DNA from 3 places in the Chryseomicrobium palamuruense genome. Region 1 is predicted to be linked to each of the others. Evidence: predicted binding sites of a transcription regulator. Region 1 holds the regulator's gene; each other region holds the start of a gene.

Evidence for each region. Region 1 encodes CtsR, which represses protease genes until heat stress. Its sites were predicted from a motif close to ATGGTCAATAAAGGTCAAACA; they were not measured.
Region 2: clpP (ATP-dependent Clp endopeptidase proteolytic subunit ClpP) is a predicted target of CtsR. The motif match lies at 1,379-1,399, and genes of this name have one in related genera.
Region 3: ACFO0S_RS00910 (ATP-dependent Clp protease ATP-binding subunit) is a predicted target of CtsR. The motif match lies at 2,104-2,124, and genes of this name have one in related genera.

The regions. Positions count from the first base shown of each region.
Region 1 is NZ_JBHSEF010000023.1:97,497-102,741, reverse strand. It holds gene rsgA (ribosome small subunit-dependent GTPase A) at 311-1,366, shown strand; gene ACFO0S_RS10170 (CtsR family transcriptional regulator) at 1,488-1,961, shown strand; gene ACFO0S_RS10165 (UvrB/UvrC motif-containing protein) at 1,970-2,494, shown strand; gene ACFO0S_RS10160 (protein arginine kinase) at 2,495-3,580, shown strand; gene ACFO0S_RS10155 (ATP-dependent Clp protease ATP-binding subunit) at 3,570-5,245, shown strand, end outside.
Region 2 is NZ_JBHSEF010000022.1:83,938-89,182, forward strand. It holds gene ACFO0S_RS08800 (LemA family protein) at 1-570, opposite strand, end outside; gene clpP (ATP-dependent Clp endopeptidase proteolytic subunit ClpP) at 722-1,312, opposite strand; tRNA gene ACFO0S_RS08810 (tRNA-Arg) at 1,465-1,536, shown strand; gene ACFO0S_RS08815 (HPr family phosphocarrier protein) at 1,579-1,830, opposite strand; gene whiA (DNA-binding protein WhiA) at 1,847-2,791, opposite strand; gene ACFO0S_RS08825 (gluconeogenesis factor YvcK family protein) at 2,825-3,796, opposite strand; gene rapZ (RNase adapter RapZ) at 3,815-4,681, opposite strand; gene ACFO0S_RS08835 (NUDIX domain-containing protein) at 4,678-5,154, opposite strand.
Region 3 is NZ_JBHSEF010000008.1:91,100-96,344, reverse strand. It holds gene ACFO0S_RS00910 (ATP-dependent Clp protease ATP-binding subunit) at 1-2,083, opposite strand, end outside; gene ACFO0S_RS00905 (metal-sulfur cluster assembly factor) at 2,212-2,520, opposite strand; gene ACFO0S_RS00900 (Cof-type HAD-IIB family hydrolase) at 2,642-3,460, shown strand; gene ACFO0S_RS00895 (DegV family protein) at 3,471-4,328, shown strand; gene ACFO0S_RS00890 (alpha-amylase family glycosyl hydrolase) at 4,371-5,245, opposite strand, start outside.

The sequences.
Region 1 (5,245 bases):
CCCCAAATCGCTGAACTCAAAAGCCCAGAAGTGATTGACAGAACAATTGGTCGGGCAGTATAGTAAAAGTACTATAACTCGGAAAGAGGTGGAGTATTATGGCGAATGTATATGGAACATCACGCATCCGTTCAGCCGGCATGCTTCATTCTCTATGTGTACACTCTGGTTCCAAGTAAGACGGGACCAGTAGGTTTCCTATGGAGTCACGAAGCTGTTTCTGAACGCGAATGCGTGCAGAGACAGCTTTTTTTATCGGCTAAAAGCAAAAAGTGTAGCCGGTGACTACTTAATTTTGGAGGAAACTGAATTGACACAAATCGAAAACTACGGCTGGACACCAGCGTGGGAACAAAAAATAACGATGACCGGACAACCAGGACGCGTCGTCCTCGCGCATAAAGGAACCTATCGTGTTGTGACAAACGAGGGAGAATGGCTAGCGACGCCGAGCGGAAAGTTCGGATTTACGCATACCAGAGAACAATACCCTGCTGTTGGGGACTGGGTGGTGGTAACGCAAATGCCAGGAGAGCAGCGAGCCATTATTCATGAGGTCCTTCCACGCTCCTCGCAGTTCGAACGAAAAATGGCGGGACGTACGACAGAGATTCAATTAATTGCGGTCAATGTGGACTATGCGTTTTTAACAATGTCGTTGAATCAAGATTTCAACGTGCGCCGATTGGAGCGATATTTGTTGGCAGCCTATGATTCCGGCGCCGTTCCAATTATTGTATTGACGAAAAAAGATCTATGTGGAGATGTACGCCCTTATGAAGAACAGCTTGAATCAATTGCTTTTGGTGTACCTATTTATGCGGTAAGCAGCAAGACAGGGGAAGGCATTGAGGAGCTAAAAGAGCTATTTCAACCAAATAAGACAGCGGCGCTCCTTGGATCCTCCGGGGTCGGGAAGTCGTCCGTCGTTAATGCGCTGCTTGAGGCGGAATGGATGACAGTCAGTGAAATCCGTGAAGATGATGCAAAGGGCCGCCATACCACCACGCACCGCGAGCTCGTGCTGTTACCGAGCGGGGGCGCTATCTTAGATACACCAGGGATGCGGGAATTCCAATTATGGGAATCGGAAGACGGCTTATCTGAAAGCTTTCAAGACATAGAAGGGTTTGCGGCAAACTGTCGCTTCCGGGACTGTTACCACCAGAAAGAGCCAGAGTGTGAAGTGCTGGAAGCCCTTCGCACAGGCGCTTTAGCTGAGGAACGCTACGCGAGCTATTTGAAGCTACAGCGAGAGCTCGCTCACTTAGAGCGGAAAGCAGATGTAGCTGCTCAGCGAGAAGAACGTGCGAAATGGAAACAAATCTCGAAAACAGTACGGACGATGCCAAAAGTGAAACGCTAATGTGGGGACCATCTCTTTTAGAGGGATGGTTCTTTTTATGGGAAAGCAAATCAATTGCACCTCGGAAAGTGAATTCGTATAATAAAGTCAAAGATAGTCAAAGTCAGTAGGAGGTGACCTCATGAAAAATATCTCAGACATCATTGAAGGGTATTTGAAGAGTGTTATAGAAGAGACTAAACAAGGGCAGATTGAAATAAAGCGCAATGAAGTGGCGGAAAAGTTTCAATGTGTACCGTCTCAAATTAACTATGTCATCAACACTCGTTTTACTGTAGACCGTGGCTACATCGTTGAAAGTAAAAGGGGAGGAGGCGGGTATATTCGAATTGTTCGCGTCGAAGCGTCTGCAGCTTCTGAACTCATTCGTAATATGATAGAAGTACTCGAAGAAGGGGCTTCCGAATCGCTCGTTGAAGACATGGTATACCGCCTACTTGATCAAGAAATCATTTCAAAGCGAGAAGCCAAATTGATATTAGCTGCTTGTGCTCGAACCACATTATCGCTGCCGCTGCCTTTACGTGATCAACTTCGCGGACGTGTAGCACAGGCGATGCTGTTGACCCTCTTGCATAAGTCCAATGAAAGGTAGGATGCCAGATGATTTGTGAGAATTGCAAGCAGCGTCCCGCTCACGTCAAAATGACGGTGACGCAGAGCGGGGAACCCTTCACACGACATTTGTGTGATGTGTGTGCTAGTCAGCTGCATCCGCTCCAACAGCAACAAGATCCATTAACGATTCACCAATTGCTCACCAATTGGTTTACACCTGAACAACAAACGAAACAATCGGAACGTGAAAAGAGCCAGTGGAGCTGCCCGTCGTGTGGCTGGACGTATGAACGTTTTGTCCACAAAGGAAAATTCGGCTGTGCATCTTGTTATGAGACCTTCGGGAATGCTTTACCTCCGGTAATGAAACGATTGCATAACGGCAATGGCGAGCACGTCGGAAGTGTTCCAGAAGCTTTTGAAGAAACACGCGCGTTGAAACGTCGTATCGAAGACATCCGGGCACGTATGCAAACGGCAATTGGAGATGAAGAATTTGAAACGGCTGCCAAGCTTCGCGACCAGGCACGAGCACTCGAAGCCAAACTGTCGAAAGGCGGTGAGCACTAGATGGACATGGATCGTTTCTTAAAGAAACAAGTGACCAGTTGGATGGAAAGTGCGGGTGAACACGCAGACATCGTCATGAGTACGCGCATCCGCCTCGCCCGGAATTTGGAAGGGTATCGCTTTCCGTTAGCATTTACAGAAGACGAAGCGCATAAAATCGAACAGACCATCAGTGGTATTTTGCTCGACGTGGACAGGGAAGAAAATCCGTTTACGTCGTATCAAATGAAACAGTTGGATTCACTAGACAAACAAGTGTTGATTGAGAAACACCTCATCAGCCCAGCGCTTGTGGAATCGAATGTCGAATCGGCTGCTGTTATCTCTGAAGATGAGTCGCTCAGTATTTTAATCAATGAAGAAGACCATTTGCGCATCCAGTGCATTCTTCCGGGCTTACAGCTCGAGCAGGCGTATGAACAAGCTGCCTCCATTGACCGGCTACTGGATAAACAAGTAAGTTACGCATTTGATGAAAAATATGGGTACCTTACGACGTGTCCAACAAATACGGGAACTGGTCTCCGGGCTTCTGTCATGATGCATTTACCAGCACTGACCGCCACGAAGCAAATGACCAAAATTGCTCCGATCATCAACCGTTTAGGAATGGTGGTAAGGGGAATCTATGGAGAAGGCAGTGAAGCGCTCGGGAATGTTTACCAGGTCTCAAACCAAGTAACGCTCGGGAAAGCAGAATTTGAAATTCTGCAAGAGCTTCAAGGCCTTACTACACAATTGATTGAAAAGGAACGAGAGTCACGACAAGCACTTCTTGAACACTCGCGTATCCTATTAGAAGACCGCCTCTACCGTTCGCTCGGCACCCTGCGCTATGCACGCTTATTAACGACGGAAGAAGCTGCGTCATGTTTATCCGATGTGCGTCTTGCCATTGACCTTGGAATTATCACGCATGTCAGCAAAACGATTTTAAATGAATGCATGATTTTCATGCAGCCAGGATTTTTACAGCAATATGCCCGTACTGTCTTATCCCCGAAAGACCGTGATGTGTTTCGGGCGAAAATGATAAGGGAACGGTTGACTATAGAAGAAAAGGGAGAGAACTCAAATGATGTTTAATCGATTTACTCAACGCTCACAAAAAGTGCTCCAGTTGGCACAAGAAGAAGCAATTCGACTCAAGCATGAAGCGATTGGCACAGAGCATATCCTCCTCGGATTGATTCGTGAAGGAAATGGCATCGCCGCGAAAGCGCTCGAAGCTAGTAACGTTGATCCGAAAGCTATCGAAGAAGGAATTGAAGAACTAGTCGGCACAGGTGAAAAAGAAGTCGGACCGATTGTTCACTACACACCACGTGCGAAAAAAGTCATCGAGCTATCCGTAGACGAATCACGTAAACTGGGCCATTCCTATATCGGAACAGAGCATTTACTTCTTGCTTTGATTCGTGAAGGAGAAGGTGTCGCTGCACGCGTGTTAAGCAACGTGGGTATTAGCCTAAATAAAGCACGTCAACAAGTGCTTCACCTCCTCGGAAGCAGCGAACAGGGGAATAATTCCTCTTCGACATCATCGACAGCGACAGCAAGCACACCAACTCTTGATGGTCTTGCTCGTGACCTGACGCAAATTGCGCGTGAAGGCACACTCGATCCCGTCATCGGTCGTAGCAAAGAAATCACGCGTGTTATCGAGATTTTAGCACGCCGGACGAAAAACAATCCGGTTCTAATTGGAGAACCAGGTGTTGGTAAGACAGCGATTGCAGAAGGACTTGCCCAGCAAATCGTTCAAAACGAAGTGCCGGAAATCTTGCGTGACAAACGCGTCATGACGCTTGATATGGGAACGGTTGTTGCGGGAACGAAGTACCGCGGCGAATTTGAAGACCGTCTGAAAAAAGTGATGGATGAGATTCGCCAAGCCGGCAATATTATCTTGTTCATTGATGAACTTCATACATTGATTGGTGCAGGAGGAGCAGAGGGTGCGATTGATGCATCAAATATTCTGAAGCCAGCACTCGCTCGTGGCGAGCTGCAATGTATCGGTGCGACGACACTTGATGAATACCGTAAATACATTGAAAAAGATGCCGCTCTTGAGCGACGCTTCCAGCCGATCCAAGTGGATGAACCATCTGTAGAAGAAGCGATTCAAATCATCTATGGCTTGCGTGACCGTTACGAAGCGCATCACCGTGTGAAAATCACGGATGCTGCTGTTGAAGCGGCTGTGAAAATGTCAGACCGTTACATCTCGGACCGTTTCTTACCGGACAAAGCCATTGACTTGATTGATGAAGCTGGATCAAAAGTGCGTTTACGTTCATATACGACTCCGCCAAACTTGAAAGAAATGGAGCAGCAGCTCGAGAGTTTACGCTCCGAGAAAAATGCGGCCGTTCAAAGCCAAGAGTTTGAAAAAGCGGCTTCTTTCCGCGATAAAGAACAGAAGTTAAAAGACGAACTTGAAAAGTTAAAAGATACATGGAAAGAGAAGCAAGGCAAGGCGGAATCAGAAGTGACTGTGGAAGATATCGCGACTGTCGTATCCATGTGGTCTGGTGTGCCGGTATCGAAACTTGCCCAAGCCGAATCCGACAAGCTGCTCAAGTTAGAAGATACGCTTCATGAGCGTGTCATCGGGCAATCAGAAGCAGTAGACGCAATTTCTCGTGCCATTCGCCGTGCACGTGCCGGTCTGAAAGATCCTAAACGTCCGATTGGTTCGTTTATTTTCTTAGGTCCTACAGGTGTCGGGAAAACGGAACTTGCGCG
Region 2 (5,245 bases), on a different contig from region 1:
ATCACTTCCAAAGTCGACCTCCGGAGCATCTTCAGCACCATCTTCCGCTTCAAAATATTCTCTTTCGTCAAAACCAAACACACCGGCAATTAAAGCACCTGGCATACGATTCACTTTGCGGTTGTGAAGAGACACCGATTCATTGTAATCTTGACGAGCCACTGCCAAGCGATTTTCTGTTCCAGCTAATTCATCCATTAACTGACGGAAATTCGCATCAGACTTTAATTCCGGATAGTTTTCAACAATTACTAAAAGTCGAGACAATGCACCAGCTAATTCGTTGTCTGCTTCCGCTTGCTCCCCTGGAGAATCTGCTCCAGCTAACCGTGCACGCGCATCTGCGATTTCCGTTAAAATTTCACGTTCCTGCTCAGCAAAGCCTTTAACCGTTTCAACGAGATTTGGAATCAAGTCGACACGACGCTGCAACTGATTTTCAACTTGCGCATACGCCTGATTAACGTCTTCATTTGAATCGACAAAGCCGTTGTAGCTCGGAATCAATAAGGCCGCAACTAACGCAATAATTGCTACAACGATGATAATAGGTATCAAAAGTTTTCTCATGAGATGTCCACCTTTCATTTCTTTTTCCTATCCCCTTTTTATAAGGAGAATGAAACCTTATCTAATTAAGCATACGGTTGTTCCCTTCAAAAGTTTCAGTTTGCTTCAAACATGAAAAAAGACGCCAAAATTGGCGTCTCCGGAATGAAGCTTATTTTTTATCACTGCGGTCGATAATGTGATCAATTAAACCGTATTCTTTTGCACGTACTGCCGTCATAAAGTTATCACGGTCCGTGTCTTTAGAAATTACATCGATCGGTTGACCTGTGCGGTCTGCAAGAATTTGGTTCAACTTCTCGCGTAGGAACAAGATACGTTTTGCCGCAATCTCAATCTCAGTAGCTTGACCCTGTGCGCCACCTAATGGTTGGTGAATCATGACTTCTGCATTCGGAAGCGCGTAACGTTTTCCTTTTGTCCCTGCTGCAAGTAAGAATGCTCCCATAGAGGCCGCCATACCGATACAGATTGTTTGCACGTCTGGTTTGATGAACTGCATTGTATCAAAAATCGCCATACCCGCTGTGATGCTTCCACCCGGGCTATTGATATAGATGGAGATATCTTTTTCTGGATCTTCGGCTTCTAGGAACAGAAGTTGAGCCACGATGGAGTTGGCTACATTATCATCGATTCCGCTACCTAACATGATGATACGATCTTTTAGTAGGCGTGAATAGATATCGTAGGCACGCTCGCCACGGTTGGTTTGTTCAATGACTGTTGGAATTAAGTTCATGTCGATTCCTCCGTTTTCGTTTGAAATATTGTACTTTATTCAAGTTGTAACCTTATGATACACATGAAGGTCAGAAAAGGTCAAATAGGATGCATTTTCTATTTTAGCTGTTGATGTTTTACGCGCGGAAAGCTATAATAGAAAAGTCGCTTGCCCCCGTAGTTTAATGGATATGACGTAAGATTCCGGTTCTTGAGATGGGAGTTCGATTCTCTCCGGGGGCGTATAAAAACCTCACCCTTTTCTTCACATGGGTGAGGTTTTATTTATTCTTCGGTAATAAATTTCGTTAAAGTATCAATTGCTGCTTCTGCGTCTGAACCATCTGCGAATAACACCACTTCTTCTCCACGACCCACAGCTAAACTCATGATTCCCATGATACTTTTTGCATTTACTTTTTTCCCGTCTTTTTCAATGAAGATCTCACTGGCAAAACGGTTCGCTTCTTGAACAAATAAAGCGGCTTGTCGGGCTTGTAACCCGTTCGATAATCCAACTTCTAATGTCTTTTCCATAGCAACCCATTCTCCTCTATCCAATCGATTCTCCTCTACGGAGGGCGTCCGCAATGTCATCCAGCTTGCGGAGACGATGATTCACTCCAGATTTGCTGACTGTGCCTGTCGACACCATCTCTCCAAGTTCTTTCAACGTCACATCTTGATACTCAACACGCAGGCGGGCGATTTCACGGAGTTTATCCGGTAGTTGGTCCAAACCGACAGCGTTTTCAATAAAACGGATATTTTCTACTTGGCGTAGCGCTGCACCAATCGTCTTGTTCAAATTGGCCGTTTCGCAGTTCACCAGTCGATTCACACTATTTCTCATGTCACGAATGATACGAACATCTTCAAATTTTAAAAGCGCTTGATGGGCGCCAACTAAATTTAAGAAGTCCGCAATTTTCTCTGCTTCCTTTAAGTATGCCACAAACCCTTTTTTACGTTCAATGGTTTTGGCATTCAAATCGTATTCGTTCATCAATTCGACGAGTGCATCGCTATGTTCTTTATACAATGTATAAATTTCTAAGTGATACGATGACGTCTCTGGGTTGTTGACAGACCCTCCTGCTAAGAAAGCTCCTCGCAAATAGGAACGCTTACAACACTCTTTCTGAATCAGTGCTGGAAAAATCTCATTCGAAAACTCATAGCCATCATTCATAATATGTAGATCCCCTAGAATTTCCCGGGTACCTTCTCGAATACGTGTGATGTAAACATTGTTTTTCTTTAACTTCATCTTCTTTCGAACAAGAAGCTCGACTTGTACAGAATACAACCGCTTCAGCAGGGTATAGATACGCCTAGCAATGGCGGCATTTTCAGTCTGTACATCCAGTGATAAATTCTTGTTGCTGAATCCAAGTGTCCCATTCATCCGGATAATGGCAGCGAGTTCGGCACGCGCACAACAATCATCTACTTCTACTTGGGTCATCTCTTTTTTTGTTTCCGATGCAAAAGACATGTTCACTTCCCCCTTTCCAAGAAAATGTCTTTGCTATTTTCTATAGTTCATCGCTTCATAGACTAGCCATAATGCGACTTTTTCCGAATTATGGCGAACGCTGCCATTTCGAACAACAGCGATATCTCGTTTAATAATGTCGACACCGAGTGACCGAATCTTTTCTTCGTCCACGATGACCGGTACGGCGTATTCTTCTGAGTATGAACTGACGATGGACGCGGGTAAATCCAGGTCCGCTGCAAGAACTACATCCACGAGACCAGGTCCTGTATGATTTAAAATCGCTTGCAGGTGATGAGAGGCCTTGTAGCGGTCCGTCTCCCCTGCCTGCGTCATCAAGTTGCACATATACACTTTCAGTGCAGAAGATTGGCGAAGAGCTATTTGAATATCCTCGACAAGAAGATTAGGAAGAATGCTCGTATAGAGCGATCCAGGTCCAATAACGATGAGGTCCGCTTGCTTGATGGCTTGCAACGCTTCAGGGAGCGGCTTTACTTTTTCTGGGGTAATCATCACACTTCGTATCGGTTTATCTTCGAGTGGAATCTTAGATTCTCCTGACACAATCGTTCCGTCTTCATAGACAGCATGTAGCGTCACTAATTGATTGGCAGCGGGCAGTACTTTGCCATGAATATTAAGAACTCGACTCATCTCGCTTACTGCATTTCCAAAATCACCTGTAATGTCTGTCAGAGCAGCGAGCATCAAATTGCCAAGTGAGTGTCCTTCTAAATCTTTCGAATGGTTGAATCGGTACTGAAACATCGCTTCTACCAGCGGTTCCACGTCGGATAGAGCGGCAATTACATTCCGGACATCACCTGGAGGCGGAATGTCATAATCTTCTCGTAACCTTCCCGAACTACCACCGTCATCTGCCACCGTCACTATCGCAGTGATCTCTACCGGTAACTTTTTCAAACCTCGCAGCAAGGTGGAAAGACCTGTGCCTCCGCCTAAAACCACGACTTTAAGATGATTTGAATGCTTCGACACCTCCTGGCCCCCTTTCCTTTACTTGACATCCCGGTGCATGATCACAGTAGGTGTCTCCTGTTGGAGGTACTCCCCGAAGTACTCAGCCAATGTAACTGAACGGTGTTGCCCACCTGTACATCCAAACGCAATGATGAGCTGGCTTTTGCCTTCTCGCTTATAGTGCGGAATCATAAATTCGAACAGATCAGTCAGCTTTTCGACAAGTTTTTTTGTCTCTGTCCATTTCATCACATAACTGGATACTTCGTGATCAAGCCCTGACATCGGACGCAGTTCTTCGATATAGTACGGATTCGGCAAGAAACGCACATCCAATACAAGATCCGCATCAATCGGTAATCCATGCTTAAACCCAAATGACATCACGTTGATGACAAAGGGTGTATGCGTATCTCCTGAGAACAGTTGCTCAATTTTTTCTTTTAATTGCTTCGGTTTTAACTTCGATGTATCAATAATGTGTTGAGAACGTCCTTTAATCACTTCTAACAGAAGACGTTCTTTGTTAATCCCTTCAAGGGGTAACCCTAGTTTCGCAAGCGGATGCGAGCGACGCGTTTCTTTATAACGGCTGACTAACGTCTGGTTGTCCGCTTCTAAGAACAAAATGCGTGGACTGATTTTTCGGCTTTCCTCTAATTGGGTCAGAGTCTCAGAAATCGGACCAAAGACTTCTCCTCCACGAACATCCATGACGAGGGCAATTTTTTCGTATGATCTTTCCGAATCCACAAGTAAATCGATGAATTTCGGCAATAGATCGGGCGGTAAATTATCAATACAATAATAGCCCATGTCTTCAAAACTTTGAATCGCCACTGATTTTCCTGCCCCTGACATACCTGTAATGATGACTAAGTCGGACATACGTGGTTCATTCATCTGTGTGTCGCCTCCTGTGATGTCTGTAGTCGGTAGTTCAATAGCTCAAAGTCTTCGGTATACTCAAAGGTCCCATACTGCAACCCGTGTTCATGAGCCGCAAATAGTAAATTCATTCGATCTCCTTCGGCCATCGGAAGTGTCTTAAGAGCTTCCACCGGATGCCATTCCAAAACGCCTTCATGGTTTTCCGTAAGAGGCGTCCCTTCTAGGCCGTGCGCGACTAAAGTCGAGAGCATCCATTCGGAGACTACGTCCTCTCCACGCTTGATGACCATTGTGTAAATTCCTTTAAGATGCGGATGTTGCGGAATCGCTTCTGTCTCTTCCGTAAATTCCCGAATCCCTGCTTCTAGGATGGACTCTCCCGATTCTGTTTTCCCACCGGGGGCGACATACCAATTTCGCCGCGGCTTTTTCAATAAAAGAACTTGGCCATCTTGGATGACAAGTAAGTTAACTATTCGCTGCATCGTTTCTCTCCAATTTCTCGTAATACTCTTAAGTATACTATAACTTATCAGGACAACAAAAAAAGAGACCATATCCTCGACTTAGTAAGCG
Region 3 (5,245 bases), on a different contig from region 1:
ATCCAGGAGTGATATCTCCTGCAATTAATCGTTTCGCCACTTTCGTTTCAATCGTTCGCTGAATGAATCGTTTCAATGGACGTGCCCCAAAGGCAGGGTCTACCCCTTTTTCCACTACCCAGTTCACCACGTCTGGTGAAACCTCTAATTGTATCTCTTGCCCGGCAAGTTTTGCAGCAAGTTCCTTCATATACTTATCAGCAATCATCGCGAAGTGAGCATTACCTAGGGCATGGAATAGGACGATCTCATCCATCCGGTTGAGTAGCTCCGGTTTGAAATGTTGTCTTAGTGCGTGCATCACCGCATCTGTCTGTTCTTCCGTAATATCTCCAGTTCCTTCTAATAAGTACGAAGAACCAATATTTGAAGTTAAAATAACAATCGTGTTGGCAAAGTTAACAAGGCGGCCTTGACTATCTGTGATGCGACCATCATCTAATAGTTGTAAGAGGATGTTGGCCACATCTGGATGTGCTTTTTCAATCTCATCAAGTAGAACAACTGAATACGGGTTTCGACGAACCGCCTCGGTAAGTTGCCCTCCTTCTTCATAACCAATATAGCCGGGAGGCGCACCCACAAGTCTTGACACACTATGTTTTTCCATATACTCAGACATATCTATGCGTATGAAATGCTGTTCTGAATCAAATAGCTGTGCAGCCAATGCTTTGGCTAGTTCCGTTTTTCCTACTCCTGTCGGTCCGAGAAACAAGAAAGAGCCGATTGGTTTATGAGCATCTTTAATGCCTGCACGTGCTCGAAGAACCGCATCGGACACATACTGAATGGCTTGATTTTGACCTACGACACGCTCAGATAAGATTTCTTCTAAACGTAAGAGCTTCTCTCGCTCTCCTTCGACGAGTTTCGTCACAGGAATTCCCGTCCAGCGTGCGACGATGGAAGCAATTTCATCTTCTGTCACCTCTTCTCGTAACATACGACCATCCGCTTGTTGCGCGCTCTCAAGGGCCGTTAACTCTTTTTCAGCCTCCGGAATCTTTCCATGTCGGAGCTCCGCTGCTTTTGTCAAGTCATAATTTGATTCCGCTTCTTCTAACTCTCTGCGCAGTTTATCAAGCATTTCTCGTTTCACTTGAAGAGCTTGTAAGGTATTCTTTTCTTCTTCCCACTGCAATCGCATGGCTTCTGAAGAAGTAGTTAACTGATTTAATTCTTCACGTAACAATTCCAGTCTTTTTTGACTGGCTGCATCCTTCTCCTTCATTAAGGCTTGTTCTTCAATTTGGAGTTGCATTATTTTACGTGTCACTTCATCCAACTCCTGCGGCATGGAATCAATTTCTGTCCGAATCATCGCACATGCTTCGTCAACAAGGTCGATGGCTTTGTCCGGCATGAAGCGGTCAGTGATGTACCGATTGGAAAGTTCTGCTGCAGCAACAATGGCGCGGTCATGGATACGTACCCCGTGGTGCAATTCAAACCGTTCTTTTAAACCACGTAAGATGGAAATAGCATCTTCGACAGACGGCTCTTTAACTAACACTTGTTGGAAACGTCGCTCCAGAGCAGGATCTTTTTCAATGTACGTGCGGTACTCATCAAGAGTTGTCGCTCCTATACAGTGAAGTTCCCCACGTGCAAGCATCGGTTTCAACATATTCCCTGCATCCATCGCTCCATCCGATTTACCCGCACCTACAATGGTGTGAAGCTCATCAATAAAGAGGATAATCGAACCTTCGCTGTCCCTCACTTGTTTTAAGACAGCTTTTAAACGTTCTTCAAATTCTCCTCTATATTTGGCACCAGCAATGAGTGCAGACATATCGAGTTCGTAGATTTCTTTTTCCTTTAATCCCTCGGGTACATCTTTTTTTATAATACGTTGGGCAAGGCCCTCTACGATGGCTGTCTTTCCTACTCCAGGTTCTCCAATTAGAACGGGATTGTTTTTTGTTTTGCGTGATAAGATTCGGATGACATTTCGTATCTCTTGATCACGTCCAATAACGGGATCCATCTTTCCTTCTTTTGCATAAGCAACAAGATTTCTTCCGTACTGTTCCAGAGGGGATTTCGTTTCTTCATTCGGCATTTGATTCATTTGCATGGTATTTCCTCCTCATCACAAGTTTGACTATCTTTGACTAATTTGATTATAGGAAAGGACTGCCGGGAAGTAAAGCAGAAAGACCATTAAAAAACGAAAAAAATCCTGACAAATGTCAGGACTTTCGTTTATCGAATTCCAAGTGCAATCTTTGCATAGCGTGACATATTGTCACGAGACCATGGTGGATTGAACGTGATATTTACTTCTGTATCTTTTACTTCTGGTAATTGGCCGAGTGCTGTTTTCACTTGATCGACAATCATCGGTCCCATCGGACAACCAATGGAAGTCAATGTCATGGTGACCGTTGCAAGACCTTCCTCGTTCAAATCTACATCATAGACAAGTCCAAGGTTGACAACATCAATCCCAAGTTCCGGATCGATGACCTCTTCTAAGGCACTCATCAAGCTATCTTTCATATCTTGATCCATGCGGAATCCCACCTTTCTCATATCTTCAGTGTATCAAATTGAGGACGGCATTGCCACTGTCCTTCCTTTGACGCAGTAAGTTGGAAAGAGTAAACTAAATACTAAGGGAGAGGTGAGCCAGATGGAGAGACATCTTATTGTGCTGGATTTAGATGGAACACTATTAACGGATGAAAAAGTGATTTCAAAACGAACAAAAGAAACCCTTTTACGAGCAAAGCAAGCTGGGCATGAAATCATGATCGCAACGGGGCGTCCATACCGTGCAACTGGAATGTACTATAAAGAACTTGGGCTTCAAACGCCAATTGTAAATTTTAATGGAGCCTTTGTACATCACCCTCTATCACGGGACTGGAAAACGATGCACGAACCTATTAGCCTCGACGTTGTGCGAGATGTCGTGGATGCTGTAGAGAGCTATCAAATCAAAAATCTACTTGCTGAAGTGTTGGATGATGTCTACCTCCACATTCATGATGATAAAATTATGGATGCCTTTGCAAATGGTGAGCCTAATTTTACAACGGGCGATCTTCGCAAATATTTAAAGCATGATCCGACCAGTATGCTGATTCATGCGGAAGAGCACCATGTAGAAGATATTCGCCAACATTTACGTGACGTACACGCAGAAGTCATTGATCATCGCCGTTGGGGAGCCCCATGGCATGTCATTGAAATCGTAAAAAGCGGCTTAAATAAAGCAGTTGGAATCCAGCCCGTTGCCGAGTATTTAAATATCTCGAAAGACCACATTATCGCGTTTGGTGATGAGGACAACGACCTGGAAATGATTGAATACGCAGGAACAGGCGTCGCAATGGGGAATGCAATATCGCCTTTAAAATCGATTGCCAATGAAATCATTGGAACAAACAATGAAGACGGCATTGGAATATATCTAGAAGAACGCTTAAAACTCAAACAAACTATTTAGGGGGATTGAAATGAGAATATATGCGGATAGTGCGACTGATTTACCGCTCTCGTATTACGAAAAGACGACTGTGGACTTGTTTCCACTTCGTGTACATATTGATGGTCAGGACTATGAAGACGTCGTAGGGATTCACGCCAAAGAAGTCTACGACAAAATTCGCCAAGGCGCTCAGCCGAAAACGTCTCAAGTATCACCTGAAACATTTTTAAATGAATTTGAAACTCTCGCCAAAAATGGCGAACAAGGAATTTACATCTCATTTTCTTCTGCGCTTTCCGGTACGCATAATACAGCCGTCATGATGCGCGATCAGATTCTAGAAACGTACCCAGATTTTCAATTAGTCATCATTGATTCTCAAGCGGCTTCTATGGGGTACGGACTACTTGTAAAACGTGCTGTTGAACTTCGTGAACAAGGTCTTCCACTAAAAGAAATCGAAGAGAAAATTCGGGCGATGGTGCCAACTGTGGAACACCTGTTTACAGTTGAGGATCTTGATTACATGGCACGAGGCGGACGTGTATCCAAAGCGAGTGCATTTGTTGGGGGTCTACTGAATATCAAACCTCTTCTGCACGTGGAAGAAGGAAAACTGATTCCGATTGAAAAAGTGCGAAGCCGGAAGAAAGTCTTACGCCGCATTGTTGAACTTGTCGGCGAACGGGGAGTCAACCTTTCGAAGCAAACCGTGGCTATTACCCACGCTGACGACCTAGAAACAGCAGAAGAAATGAAACACTTGTTGACGGAAGCATACGGAATCCAAAATTTTGATATTCAAATGATTGGTTCTGCGATTGGGGCACATGTAGGTCCAGGCGCTATTTCTGTATTCTTCTTAAATCAAACCCAAGATAACTAAAAGACTCCGGAATCGCCTAATAAAGGTAATTCCGGAGTTTTATTATGTTTGTTGTTGTTTTTGTTTGCCTTTTCGCCAAACAAGATAAATGAATGCTAAGAATAAGGCATACGCGATGATCATAGCAACAATATACGCCATATTTAATCCACTATCTTCTTTTACATGATAGAGCTCGACAATTTCACGATCAAGCACCAATTTATAGTTCCCATCTGCATCTTGTCTTACGATGTCTTGTTCAAATAATCCTCGCAATTCTTTATCTTTTCCAATCAATTCTTCTGAAGCCGTAAAGGTTTGTGTTGCACTCGTGTTGTTGATGACCACAATAAACGACTCTTCTTCCGTACTACGCTTGAAGACCATATAGCCATTATCATTCTCAAGCATTTCCATATCTCCAACTTGCAAAGCTTGCGATTGATTGCGAATCGTCTGAAGGTCTTCGATAAACAACATAATATCTTCATCAACTCGGAAATTCATGATTTGGTGACTCGTTTCATCTGAATTGCCGTTCATTGCAATTTCTGTCCCATACGTCATAAGAGGTACACCAGGAAGGGTTAATAATGCTCCAACAGCCATTTTCACACGTGTTGGTGGAAACATATTTTCCTCTGTGCTCACATACGTAAATCGGTTGGAAGCAAGCGTATCGATGGCAAGCAAGTCAGTGGATGCTAAACCTTCGAGACCTTCTGTCGGTTGATCCGTTGTTTTAAACGCTTGCTGGAACGCGTTCACTCGTTCCTCTGAATAGGTAACATCTACTGGAAGATCGGATTCTTCAAGTGCAATGACATCCAATTCATCTGTATTGATTTCTTCAATAAATGAAGCTAGACGTGGGGATGTATTCTCTGAAATCCCTGTTAATTTGACTCCATCAACTGGGAACGTCTCTAAAAATT